3 regions of the Lactobacillus sp. ESL0680 genome follow, and region 3 is predicted to be linked to each of the others. Evidence: riboswitches for the same ligand, from Rfam matches in the RefSeq annotation. Region 3 holds a riboswitch; each other region holds the start of a gene.

What was found. A riboswitch is a leader RNA that binds a small molecule or an ion and turns the genes downstream of it on or off. The one in region 3 is predicted to bind thiamine pyrophosphate.
Region 1: linked by a shared signal. The riboswitch ahead of OZX58_RS00390 (ABC transporter ATP-binding protein) and the one ahead of OZX58_RS01955 (ECF transporter S component) in region 3 are both predicted to bind thiamine pyrophosphate.
Region 2: linked by a shared signal. The riboswitch ahead of thiW (energy coupling factor transporter S component ThiW) and the one ahead of OZX58_RS01955 (ECF transporter S component) in region 3 are both predicted to bind thiamine pyrophosphate.

What each region holds. Positions count from the first base shown of each region.
Region 1 covers NZ_CP113945.1:75,970-80,244, forward strand. The annotation lists gene OZX58_RS00380 (ROK family protein) at 1-473, shown strand, start outside; gene OZX58_RS00385 (energy-coupling factor transporter transmembrane component T) at 510-1,163, opposite strand; gene OZX58_RS00390 (ABC transporter ATP-binding protein) at 1,173-2,528, opposite strand; TPP riboswitch at 2,577-2,666, opposite strand; gene OZX58_RS00395 (helix-turn-helix transcriptional regulator) at 2,790-3,725, shown strand; gene htpX (zinc metalloprotease HtpX) at 3,771-4,275, opposite strand, start outside.
Region 2 covers NZ_CP113945.1:158,065-162,339, forward strand. The annotation lists gene OZX58_RS00775 (ATP-binding protein) at 1-355, shown strand, start outside; gene OZX58_RS00780 (hypothetical protein) at 483-1,193, shown strand; gene thiW (energy coupling factor transporter S component ThiW) at 1,284-1,793, opposite strand; TPP riboswitch at 1,858-1,949, opposite strand; gene OZX58_RS00790 (histidine phosphatase family protein) at 2,014-2,658, opposite strand; gene OZX58_RS00795 (matrixin family metalloprotease) at 2,679-3,290, opposite strand; gene helD (RNA polymerase recycling motor HelD) at 3,443-4,275, shown strand, end outside.
Region 3 covers NZ_CP113945.1:369,424-373,698, forward strand. The annotation lists gene OZX58_RS01945 (M42 family peptidase) at 1-348, shown strand, start outside; gene OZX58_RS01950 (MFS transporter) at 451-1,677, shown strand; TPP riboswitch at 1,737-1,825, shown strand; gene OZX58_RS01955 (ECF transporter S component) at 1,872-2,450, shown strand; gene OZX58_RS01960 (ECF transporter S component) at 2,464-3,042, shown strand; gene udk (uridine kinase) at 3,086-3,730, opposite strand; gene scrK (fructokinase ScrK) at 3,930-4,275, shown strand, end outside.

The sequences.
Region 1 (4,275 bases), 290 kb from region 3:
CTGGAATTGGCGGCGCGATTTTTATTAATCATGAATTGTACCGAGGTGCGCACTTAGTCGGCGGTGAATTTGGCTTTATGAGAGGCGGCACTGAGCGGATATTAAGCATGGATGCGACCTTAGTTAAGGCTGCCCATGATTACTCTGAACAGACTAAAACAGAGGTTGAGGGGAAAGAATTATTTGCTCTGGCCGAGCAGGGTGATCAATTGGCTCAAAATTTGCTTGATCGTTTTTATGATCTTTTGGCAAGCAGCATGTATGATTTGCAAGTATCTTTTGATTTTGATGCCTTTATTTTGGGCGGCGGCGTATCTGCACGCGCAGAAATCAGCAGTGAAGTTGCCAAGAGGCTCAAGCAGAAGCTGGCAGATTTCGATATGACCCGAATTATGCCGGAAGTAATGACTTGCCAGTATCATAATTCGGCTAACCTTTACGGTGCAGCTCTGAATTTCTTAGCTCAAAATTAAGTTAATAAAAAATGCAGTCGTGATTCGGCTGCATTTTTATTTTAATGTGAATAAGGCTAGATTAAGTAGAACAAGAATAATGGCACTCCAGAGCCAGTCTGATGTCTTAATTAGGACGGCAACAATTGTCGACCGCTGTTTGTCTTCTTGGTAACCGTGAGATTCCATACCTTGTGCCAGATTTTCGGCAGAATTAAGTGCTACTAAAATTGCTTTGAAATATAATACCGGCGACCAAAAACTGAGATAAACCCCCCGCATCATGCCAGCTGTCCGAATTTGCTTAACAGCTTGCTTCATGCGGGGAACAATATTGAGCGCGGCTAAAACACCGTAGGCGAATTTGCTTGGTAAGTGGAAATTCTGTTCAAAAGATCGTGCTAATTCTTCCGCGCTGGTGTCGATCGTGACGCAGCTAATGGTTAAGATATAAACGTAGATCCGGCTGGACAAGCCAAGGGCGTTAAATAAGTCGGGTGTTGGCGTAAACCATTCAAGTGTCGCAAAAATCGTAAATGCGGCAATAAACGGCACTATTAGTAGGAGCAGTAAGCTCTTTAACTTAATTTTTTTGACTAATAAATAGATAATTGCCAAGATAATAATCGCAAAATTGGTTGTTAGGCTAATTTTTAGCGATATTTCAAGCGAAATAATTAACGCTAAGATAAATTTAAAACTAGGATTCATAAAGGTACCTCACTTAGTCACGTAATGCAGCTGCTTGTCGGCAAAGACCAGATGATAGTCGCACCAATCGGCTAACCCATCAAGTTCATGGCTGATAATTAGTAAAGTCTGACCGCGTTCTTTTTGGCTTTGTCTGAGCAGATGCATAACTTTTTGACTGGATAGGTGGTCTAAGCCACTTAATGGCTCATCAATGAGTAATACATCTTGATCCGCAATTAACATCAGCAGAATTTGGAGCTTTTTTTGTTGGCCACCAGAAAGAGAATACACTACTTGGTCCAGGTGCTGGTCGAGGCCAAGGTCAGTTAAAACTTCCTTGATTTTTTGGTCAGTAAAAAAGTCATTAGTTCGCTGTTTTTTACTTAAATTAATTTCATCTTGAACAGTAACACTCAAGAATTGGTCGGTCGCATTCTGAAAAATCTGGGCAACATGCAGTAAGTATTTGCGCGTCTTTTGTTGGCGGATTTCACGGTTGCGATAGGTCAAACTGCCACTATAAGGTAGCATCTTAGTTAGCGCGTTAAATAGTGAGGTTTTGCCGACACCGTTGGCACCAGTAATCAGTGTGGTTTTGCCTGCAATAATATTGAGCTGATTTTGGTCTAACAAAAGGCGATTTTGCGTTAGCTGTGTCTTGTTTAGGGTAAAACAAGCGGCCTCATTTTGCGGCAGTGCAAATGAATAATTATTTTTTTGCATGCTTGTTTGGAGCAGTTGTTTTTTGGCTGCGGGATCTAGCTGCTTGACGTTATGGTCCTTAAACTCAAAAAGACAATCACAGACGCTTTGATAGCCGTCTAAAACGTGGTCACTTAAGATAATGGTCTTACCTTGATCGCGCAAGTGCGCCAATTTGCTAATCAAAAATTGCCGCGCTTGTGGATCACAGCTGGCAAAAGGCTCATCTAGCAAGAATAAGTCGATATCCATTGCTATGAGAACGGCAAGTGCTACTCGTTGCTGCTCGCCGCCAGACATTGTATTGATTTTTTGATCCAATAGATTTTCAATTTGGGCAAATTCGACGCCGGCGGTTAGGTGCTTTTGGTAATCTTCACGTTTAACTTGTAAGTTCTCAAGAGCGAAGATAATTTCTTCACGTGGTGTTGCCATGGTGAACTGTTCGCCAGCATTTTGAAACATAATGGCTGATTTTAACCCGGCAAGATTAAGGTAACCGCTGAGTTTACCCGCGTATTTGGGATAGAGCCCGGCAAGTATTTTAAGTAAAGTCGACTTGCCGCAACCAGTAGGCCCAATTAAGAGTGAAAATTTTCCCGTGGGAATTTCAAGATTAAGGTTGTCAATAATTTTAATATTTTGTTCGTATGAAAAAGTTAAATTTTTGCTTGTAATCATTCTTTTTACCAATTAAAAAAGTCGCTAGGGCAGGCTGCACTAACGACGTAAAAATTCATTCATTTTCCCTTCGCTGGCATTGTCCATAGCAGGTTCAACGGGTATTCTCTCAGCCTTGCGGCACCCCAAAGTTATCAAACTGATTGTACACGAAAGAGTTTTTTCTGTCTAGTCCTTGTAACTTTATGAAAATAAAATGGTAGTGGATATGATTTTTGCTATATAATAAAAGTATTAAAATAACAATAAGAAGGTGAAGCTATGGCAGCAGTTAAATTAGCGCAGTATTTGGCTAGTATTTTAAATTCAACCAATAGTGATACAAACGAATTGCGGTTGAAAGCAGAAGGCAATTTTGACTTGTTTAGGGTCTATCTTGAAAATCATAATACCGGTGTTCATCGCTATCAAACAACAAATGCGATGATTTTTTATGAAGCTGGCGGCAAGTCAAACATTAAAATTCATGGTCAGGACTTTGCACTAAAGGTAGGGAATATCGTCTTTTTGCCGGCCAAGAGTGACTATGAAGTGCAAAAGCAAACTAAGACTGATGTGTTGGTAAAGCTAGATTTAAATTCTAAGTATGATTTACAATATTTCCTGGGAAATATTGTCCATGATGAGCCGCGTGAAGAACAGGCAGTTAAGCAAATCATTAGCAGTTTACAGACCAATCGGTTGTTATATTTAAAGTCAACGCCAATTTCTAAGTCGGCTCAATTAATGAATAAGATAATTGATGAATATTTAAATCAAAACTTGTTTGCCCAAAGTGTAGCTGCAGCGGAATTAAACTTGTTGCTGGTTTCAGCTGTCCGTAATCAAAGCTTTGAATCAGCCGCAGCAGAGAAGCAAGGCTTTGCGAATGTAACACTTGAGAGCTATATTGATGCCAATTTTGCCGATATTACTTTGGATTCGGCTGCCAAACATTTTGGCTTTAACCCAAATTATTTTTCTAGCTTAGTTAAACAAAAAACGGGAAAAAGCTTTGTAGAGCATGTTGATGAACGGCGAATGCAGGAAGCACGTAATTTGCTTGCTCGCCCCGACATTTCGGTTAAGGAAATTATTGCCAGGGTAGGTTACAATGGTAAGTCCTTTTTCTATAAAAAGTTTAATGAATATTATCATCAAACGCCGGTCCAAATGCGTGCAGAGCTGTTTCGTCAAGCTAATATTAATTTGAAATAAAATAAAAAAGACATCTGTTTAATTAACAGATGTCTTTTTTGGATATTACATTTTTTCTAGCCGTTTGATCCGGTCTTCTGTCGGCGGATGGCTATCGAATAGATGAGTAAAACCGTGCTTTTTACGCAATGGATCTTCAATATACATGCCAGCACTACTTGGATCAGCCTTTTTCATTGGCTTACTGCCGTCGATTTTCTCTAAAGCAGAAATCAGACCTTGTGGGTTGCGGGTAAGGTCGACTGATGAAGCATCAGCCAAGTACTCACGATTACGCGACAAGGCCATCTGGGCAAGGCTGGCACATAATGGCCCAAGAATAAGCACAAAGACAATTGCAACAATTTTAAAAATAATGACTACGTTGTTATCATCGTCTTTGTCGCTGCCGCGGTCATCGTCAAACCACCAAATATAGCGGCTGGCAATTCCGGATAGATATGAAATTACCCCAACCAGAACCGCGGCAACTGTTGATAAGCGAATATCATAGTTGCGAATATGCGAAATTTCGTGTCCTAAGACACCTTCCAGTTCCTCACGGTTCATC
Region 2 (4,275 bases), 210 kb from region 3:
TTGGCTGTATTTTGAAGAGTTAAATGGCCGTGAACCAACTATAGAAGTATTAAATGAAGTTAAAGTACAATATCAACTAAAGCTTTTTGAAAATGCTTATCAAAAAATTTTGATGGGCTTGTCGGAAAATGACCGTCAATATTTGATAAATGTTAATGACCATTGTAAGTTCAGTGATGTTGTTGCCAAAATGAAAAAGACTAAGGGTTATGTCTCACAATATCGGCGTCGAGCATTAGAGCGGCAGTTAATTACTCCAAGTGGTCATGGTTATGTTGATTATACGTTGCCATTTTTTGGTGAATATTTAAAGCAAACCCAAAATCCAGATTCGGTATATTATTTGGGCTATTAATTATAATTTTTGTGTTTATATAGTCTAGTTAAATGGCTGAAAAATATTATTAGAAATTCGATTAATTTTGTATAAAATTAGTAGTAAGATTAATAAAATTAAATAGATTATAGAAGGAACATGAGGAATGAAACAGAGAAAATTTTTAGCTCTATTATGTATAGTAGTGTTAGCCATAAGTAGCATTGGAATGGAGAATATAGTAGTTTCTAAAACGGTTCAAGCTGCTAAAGAAGAATATGTGTCAATATTTAATACTGATAACTATGATACAAACAAAAAGGGCTTAACTTATGCTACAAAAGTTTCTAAGGATAAGGTTAAAACGAATCAGAAACATTCTACTGTAGTAGGAAATAAGTATGGATTTGTAAAGCCATTTAATATTCCAAAGTCATGGCGTGGAAACTGGTACGATAAAAACGGATTGGCCCAGAAGTTGACAGCAAATGCGTATAACATTGAAGGAATAATTACGAATAGAATATGGATTGTTGGAAAAGTTAAGGGAACAAATAAATATCCTTGGCAAATAGCTGATAGATTGAATAAAAAATATCCAAGAGCGTATATTCATGATGCTCGAGGAACATGGAGGTATGTATCAGGTTTAAATTTAATCATTACTAGTCCAGTAACAGAAAAATCAGTTATAAAAGATGGATTTGCTTTTACATGTCATAAAGAACAAGTTTCTGGAGAAGTTCAATCAGTTTATTTTGATGTTAATGCGAAAACAGGAAAAGTAAAAGATCAACTATTTAAAACTAAGCAATTAGCTAAAGAGTATGCTCATCATAAATTTTCTGATATGCATTACTCATCGAAATTTAAATAATGTTTTAGGAGTAGTAAATATTATTTAGGCTATTAATTATAATTATTCTTAGTAAAAAACGACAGCCCCTATAAAGAGCTGTCGTTTTTTCTAGAAAAATAATTGCTGGATTTTTTGGAATTGCTTGGCCTTGTTTAGGCTTAATAGAACAATAGTGGCAACTACTGATCCAATAATAGCAGCCCCGATAAAACGCGGGGTGTAAACGAACCAATACAGGTTATTGGAGCTGCCTGTGAACCAGACCATGACTGGGTAAGAAAGCAGCGAGCCGATAATTCCGGTGCCGATAATTTCGCCGAGACAAGCTGCCCAAATTTTGCCGGTTAACTTATATAAAATTCCGGCTAATACTGCACCAAAGATAGCACCAGTTAGTGCCAGTGGCGGAATTCCCATGATTAACATTCTGATAATTCCACACAAGGTTGCCATAATTGTCACGTAAACGGGCCCCAGCATGGTAGCGCCAATAATGTTGATAACACTAGACATGGGCGCCATTCCTTCCACGCGAAAGATGGGCGATAATACCACGTCTAGTGCAATCATAATCGCCAAAATAGTAAGTTTTTCTGTCTGTTTTCTCTTATTAGTCATTTCTAACTCCCTACTTCTAACAAGCGTCTACAAAAAAATCCCATTCGCACATAGCGAACGGGATTTTGCTTAATTAGCCTATCCCTTGCGCTAGTATTATCTAGATCAGGTTCATGGGTTTAATCTCAGCTTAAATAAGCACCCCATAGACTCTTGTATATTAATGTTAATTTGATTATAGACTTTCAATGATGAAAAAGAAAGCATAAATTCTATTTTCTTATAGTTTCATTTGATTATATGATGTAACTTTTCTCTGCTTATCAGTCATTGTCATCATGGTAATTGACGCATTACGTGGACCGCAGCTGACGTCGAAATCGCCAAAGCGGTCGGCAATACTGCGAATAGTAAAGCCGTGAGTTACCAATAAAATGTTTTCGGCACCATCAAGCTGGCTGATTAGGTCAAAGCCCTGGTCAAGGCGGTGCCAATATTCCTTGGCATTTTCCGCGTCATGAAACGGATCAGCTTCCTTAATCCAGTCGGTTGCCGTATCAATTGATTCGTTCTTGAACAGATCATAGTGGGTCTTATAGCCGTGCGGTCCACCAATCATTTGCCAGGCCATGTCGGTATCCATTCCTTCAAAGTAGCCGTAAAAGTGTTCGCGGAACAGCGGAGTTGCAAGATGTTGGATTTCGTCGCGGTTAACATTGTGCTTAATAATGATGTCGCAGGTATCACTTGCCCGCTTCAAGTCGCTAGAGATGGCGATGTCAAAGGGAATATTCTTTAGTGTTTCGCCCGCCTTGTCGGCACCAGCAATGCCGTCTTCAGTTAATGGGGTGTCACACCAGCCCTGCATCTTGTTGTAACGGTTAATATAAGTTTGTCCGTGACGGACAATATAAATTCGCTTCATTTTTAAACTCCTTATTTTAATTATTTTTCATGATAAATTTGTTTAACTTTTGCGACATCTTGCGGTTCAATTGAGTAAATAGAGCCGGCAGGATACATGACGGACTTGCCTTTATTGTGATTCAGACCGATAGCATGACCTAATTCGTGTTCAACAGTATTGACAATTCGCTGATAAGTATAATAATATATAAAATTCTGCAGATAATAAACATTTAATTGGATTTTTGCCTTACTAAGCAATTTAGTCTTGGGATTATAGGTAATGCTTGCTTGCCCAGCGGCATCCGTGTCGGGGTCAAACATCGGCTCAATTGTAATCTGTGCATTTTTCTTCTTATTAGTCTCAGTAAAAGTAAAACTGCCAGTATCATTCCAAGCACTAATGGCGTCTTGAGCGGCTTGAGTTAATTGCTGGTTATTCGCCAAATCAAGATAAACTTTGGCGGAATTTTTTGACCAGTGACAATTTTTGCCCGCATTTTTCGCAGTTTTTTCGCGATGTGTCTTAGCTAAGACGACATGGCTGGGTGTATTAGCAGGACTAATAGCCGGGATATACACGCTGCCTAGAGAAATTCCAGCGACTAATGCACAAGATAATTTACGTAAAAAGTGTAAAATCTTTTTCATAATAAAAACCACCTCCAATATAAAAAATTATAGAAGCAAATTGCTTAATTTTCACTAGTTTTTAATAATCTTAGTAAAAGAGTTTTAAGAATTATATATTAAGTTCGTTTCATGTTAAAATAGTATGCAAGTTTTGAAGAACAGGTGACTTTATGACAAAAGCGATGGATGAAAAACAGTTTGAACAGAAGCATCTCGACGCTATCTTAAAAATGATTAAGGAGCGGCGGGGAGAATTAACTGCGGCAATTAAGTCAGCTGAAGGTGAAGCGCGGAACCTCAATTCGCACTTCTTTGATGATGTCCGCTTAGATTACGATGGTTATTCCACCTCAATGGAAACGGCGCTCTCGATACACCAGCAGCAGCAACTGCTTGATGAACGTGAGAATGCTTGGCAGCATTCTGCTAAGCAGTTAGGAACAGTTCAACGACTGGAAAAGAAACCGTATTTTGCCCGGGTGGATTTTAAAGAAGGCAATGAAAAACCGGAAACAATTTATATTGGTTTGGGTTCATTTGCGGACAAGGACAACCACTTCTTAATTTATGATTGGCGGGCACCAATTTCTTCAATTTATTATGACGGCAAGCTAGGGCAGGTTTCGTATTTGTCGCCAGATGGTGAAATTACCGTTGACATGACGAAGAAGCGGCAATTCATGATTGAAGATGGTCAAATTGTAAACATGTTTGATACCAATGAATCAATCGGTGACCAAATGCTCTTAGAGGTGCTGGGCGAAAAGTCCAGTACCCAGATGAAGTCAATTGTAACGACAATTCAGCGTGAGCAAAATAAAATCATTAGAAATACCAGTGCTGATTTGTTGTTTGTCCAAGGAGCCGCAGGGTCAGGGAAGACGTCAGCGATTTTGCAGCGGATTGCCTACCTGCTTTACCGGTATCGGGGCAACTTGACCAGCAGCGACGTGATTATGTTTAGTCCTAACCAATTGTTTAATGATTATATTAAAAACGTGCT
Region 3 (4,275 bases):
TTCACTCCTGATTGGCTTTCGCAAACTGCCTTAAAACACGGACCAATGATGCGTGACATGGATACGTCATTCTTGCCTAATCCTAAGTTCCAGCAATACGCTTGTGATGTAGCTGATAAGAACCATATTCCTTACACGCGGTCAGTTAGAACTGGCGGCGGCCAAGATGGTGCCGCAATTTATTATGAGAATGGGGCACCGACAATTGTAATTGGTATTCCAGTTCGTTATGAGCATTCACCTTATTGCTTCAGTGCCTACCAAGATTTCAAGGCAGCCGTTGAAATGACAGTGGCAATTATTCGTGATTTAACTACTGAAAAATTAGCTAGTTTCAGCCAATTTTAAGTAAATTTAATATTTTAGTTGCAAAAAATTATTAAACGAGTAAAATAATGTTCCAAAGAAATAATTAGGCGACAGAGAGCGCTTGTTTCGGAGGAATTAAATATGGATACAACTAATGAGCACAGTCATGCACTAACTACAGATCAGAAGTGGACCATCGCGTCGACCTCATCGGGATTTATGTTAGAGAACATGGATGTGCTTTTTCTATCGTTTGCGATGAGTTCGATGATTGCTGACCTGCACCTGTCTGGTGGTGCTGCAGGGCTAATTTCATCGATTACTAATTTGGGGATGTTGTTTGGCGGGATTGCCTTTGGCATGTTGGGCGATAAAATTGGCCGCGTCAAAACTTTCAGTCATACCGTGATTATTTTTGCGGTGGCGACAGCCTGTATGGCCTTTGCCAATAACATCTATTTGATTTATGCTCTCCGTTTTTTGGCCGGAATTGGTGCTGGCGGTGAATATGGTGTTGGGATTGCATTAATTGCTGAAGCTTTTCCGAAGAAGGAAATTGGTAAAATGACCTCAATTGCGGCAGTTGGTGGTCAGGTGGGGGCAATCTTCGCGGCGTTAATTGCGGCATGGATTATTCCAACTGCTGGCTGGCATATGTTGTTCTTGGTCGGTATTGTGCCGGTAGTCTTAACGGTTTTCATTAGAAAACACCTGCATGAAAGTAAGCAATTTTTAACGGCTAAGGCAGAAGAAAAGGGTTCATTGCTAACCAATGTTGCCCGCAAGATGTTTGCAACACCGCGGCTTGCTTGGCAGAGTATTGGCTTGATGATTATGATGACAGTTCAAATCGCTGGTTACTTCGGCTTAATGAACTGGCTGCCAACAATCGTACAGAAGCAATTAAATTTGAATGTTGCCAATTCAAGTTTATGGATGATTGCAACGATTATTGGAATGAGCATTGGAATGATGACTTTCGGTACCATTTTCGATCATTTTGGTCCACGGCGCGCCTTCGGTATCTTCTTAATTGGTTCGGCGATTATGGTCTACACTTTAAGTTTGGCCACCAACATGGTAACTTTGCTTATCATTGGGGCGATTGTCGGCTTCTTCTCTAATGGGATGTTCGGTGGTTACGGTGCGGTAATTAGCCGGCTGTACCCAACAGAAATTCGCTCGAGTGCGAACAATATTATTGTGAATATTGGCCGTGCAATTGGCGGGTTTTCATCAGTTGTAATTGGTATCTTGATGGATCACTACAACTTAACGGTTGTCATGGGCTTCTTATCAAGTTTATACATTATCAGCTTGATAATTATGATTAGCCTGCCTGGATTGAAAAAGCTGGCAAATAATTAGTGAAGTAAAAGAATGGTTTTATAATAATTATCGTTGTGGTATACTACCTATAAATAGATTTTAGTCACTAGGGGTGCGCTTAGCTGAGAATTACCCTTGGAACCTGAACAGGACAATGCCTGCGTTAGGGAAGTGTTTGAATAAGCATTTAACTGTACTCCTTCTGACTTAATAGTTAGTTAGGAGTATTTTTTATGTTCACAAGATCATCAAAATGGAATGTTAAGTCGGTAATTTTGGTCGCGTTGATTGGAATTATTATGGGGGTAATTTATACCTACGGCTTTAATTGGGCTTACAACATTATTAAAATGGCACTGGTTCCTACAGGCTTTGCCCCAGTAACGGACACGGTCTTTTCGGGCTTATGGCTAATGGCAGCACCCTTAGCAATGTATTTTGTACCAACGGCTGGTTCTGGGACAATTGGCGAAGTGTTAGCTTCAATTGTAGAAATGGCAATCGGCGGACAATGGGGTGCGATTACTGTTATTTCAGGACTTATTCAAGGTGCAACTAACGAAATCGGCTTTTTCCCCAAGAAGTCACGTTATCAAGCATTTTCTTGGAAGAGTGTTATGATTGGTGCCTTCTTTGCAGGACTAGGAATTTTTATTCCGTCATATATTCTTTACGGTTGGGGCAAATTTAACATGACGGTTCAGATTGTAATGTTCATTACCAATATGGTTTCGGCGCTTGTCTTTGACGGTGTACTGGTTAAATTAATCGCTAATCTGTTTGATCGTACACTAAAGCCGCGACTGGCATAGATTGAGGTAAATCATGTTTACACGATCATCAAAATGGAATGTTAAGTCGGTAATTTTGGTTGCTTTAATTGGTATTTTGATGGGTATCTTTTATACCTATGGCACTAATGACCTGTATAACTTAGTTAAAATGTTACTACTGCCGACAGGGTACGCCCCGGCAACCGACGCCTTTTTTGCAGGATTATGGTTAATGGCCGCGCCTCTTGCAATGTATTTTGTCCCCACAAAAGGTTCAGGATTAGTAGGAGAGCTGCTCGCTTCAATAGTGGAGATGGCTTGTGGTGGTCAATGGGGGATTACCACTGTAGTCTCGGGACTAATGCAGGGATTAACCAATGAAATTGGCTTTTTTCCAAAAAAGTCCCGCTACCAGAAATTTTCATGGCAAAGTGTTCTGACAGGTTCATTTTTTGCTAGTTTTGGCTTTTTAATTCCGTGTTATCTGATGTATGGCTGGTATAAATTTGCGCTTAAGGTGCAAATTGTAATGTTCTTTGTCAGTATTCTCTCGTCAGTTTTATTTGACGGGGTGCTAGTTAAGTTGATTACTAACCTGTTTGATCGCGCATTGAAGCCGAAAGTGGAATAATTTTGAGTAAACAAAAAGGTCGAGGATAATTACCTCGGCCTTTTTAGTTGGCTGTTTCTTTTCTTAAGATTGCGTGAACCTTAGTGGTTAACATGTCAATTGCAACATTATTTTCGCCGCCCTCGGGAACAATAATATCAGCGTAACGTTTAGTCGGTTCAATAAATTGATGGTACATTGGCTTAACTGTGCCTAAGTACTGGTCGATTACGGAGTCAATTGAACGTCCGCGTTCATCAATATCGCGTTCAAGCCGTCTAATGAAACGAATGTCATCGTCAGTATCAACGTAAACTTTGATGTCCATTAAGTCCCGAATTTCTTCATTTGCTAAAACCAAAATTCCTTCAAGAATAATAATATCAGCAGGCTCAATGTGAATAGTTTCAGTGCTTCTGGTATGTTCCTTAAAGTCGTAAACGGGCATTTCAATTGGCTTGTAGTTAAGCAAGTCATTGATTTGGGCTTTAAGCAGTGGAATATCAAAGGCATCAGGATGGTCATAATTGATGTTCATCCGTTCGCTCATTGGAATACCGGTATTATCCTTGTAGTATGAATCTTGCGTCATAATTAGGACGTGTTCATTTTCTTGCATTTGGTCAACAATTTTATGGGCAATCGTTGTTTTACCACTACCCGAACCGCCGGTAATCCCAATTACGACGGGTTTTTCAAGTTTAGACATTCAGACTCTCCTTTTTATCAAATAATATTTTACTGTAGTTTTTGCTGTAATACCACTAAAACAAGTGACATTTTAAGATTTTGGTCAATAATTTTTGCAATAAAAGATAAAATCTGCGCTTGAAAGGGCTTTATAAAATAGGTAACATGAATTAATAGGCGATATAAGCTCAACATTTAGTAAATGAAGGAGATAAAGTATGTTATTAGGTTCAATTGAAGCTGGCGGGACTAAGTTTGTTTGTGCGGTAGGTAATGAAAATTATCAGGTTAAAGATACGATAACTTTTCCGACAACCACACCCCAAGAAACTTTGCAAAAAGCTTCCGATTATTTCAAACAATTTCCGATAACAGCGATTAGTATTGCTTCCTTTGGTCCAATTGAAATTCGCCAGACGGCAGCTAATTACGGCTATATAACTACAACTCCTAAACTGGGCTGGCAGAATACAGATTTTGTTGGCTTCATTAAACAGCAGGTTAATGTGCCAATCTTTTTTACAACGGATGTTAACGGCTCTGCATATGGCGAATATGTCATGT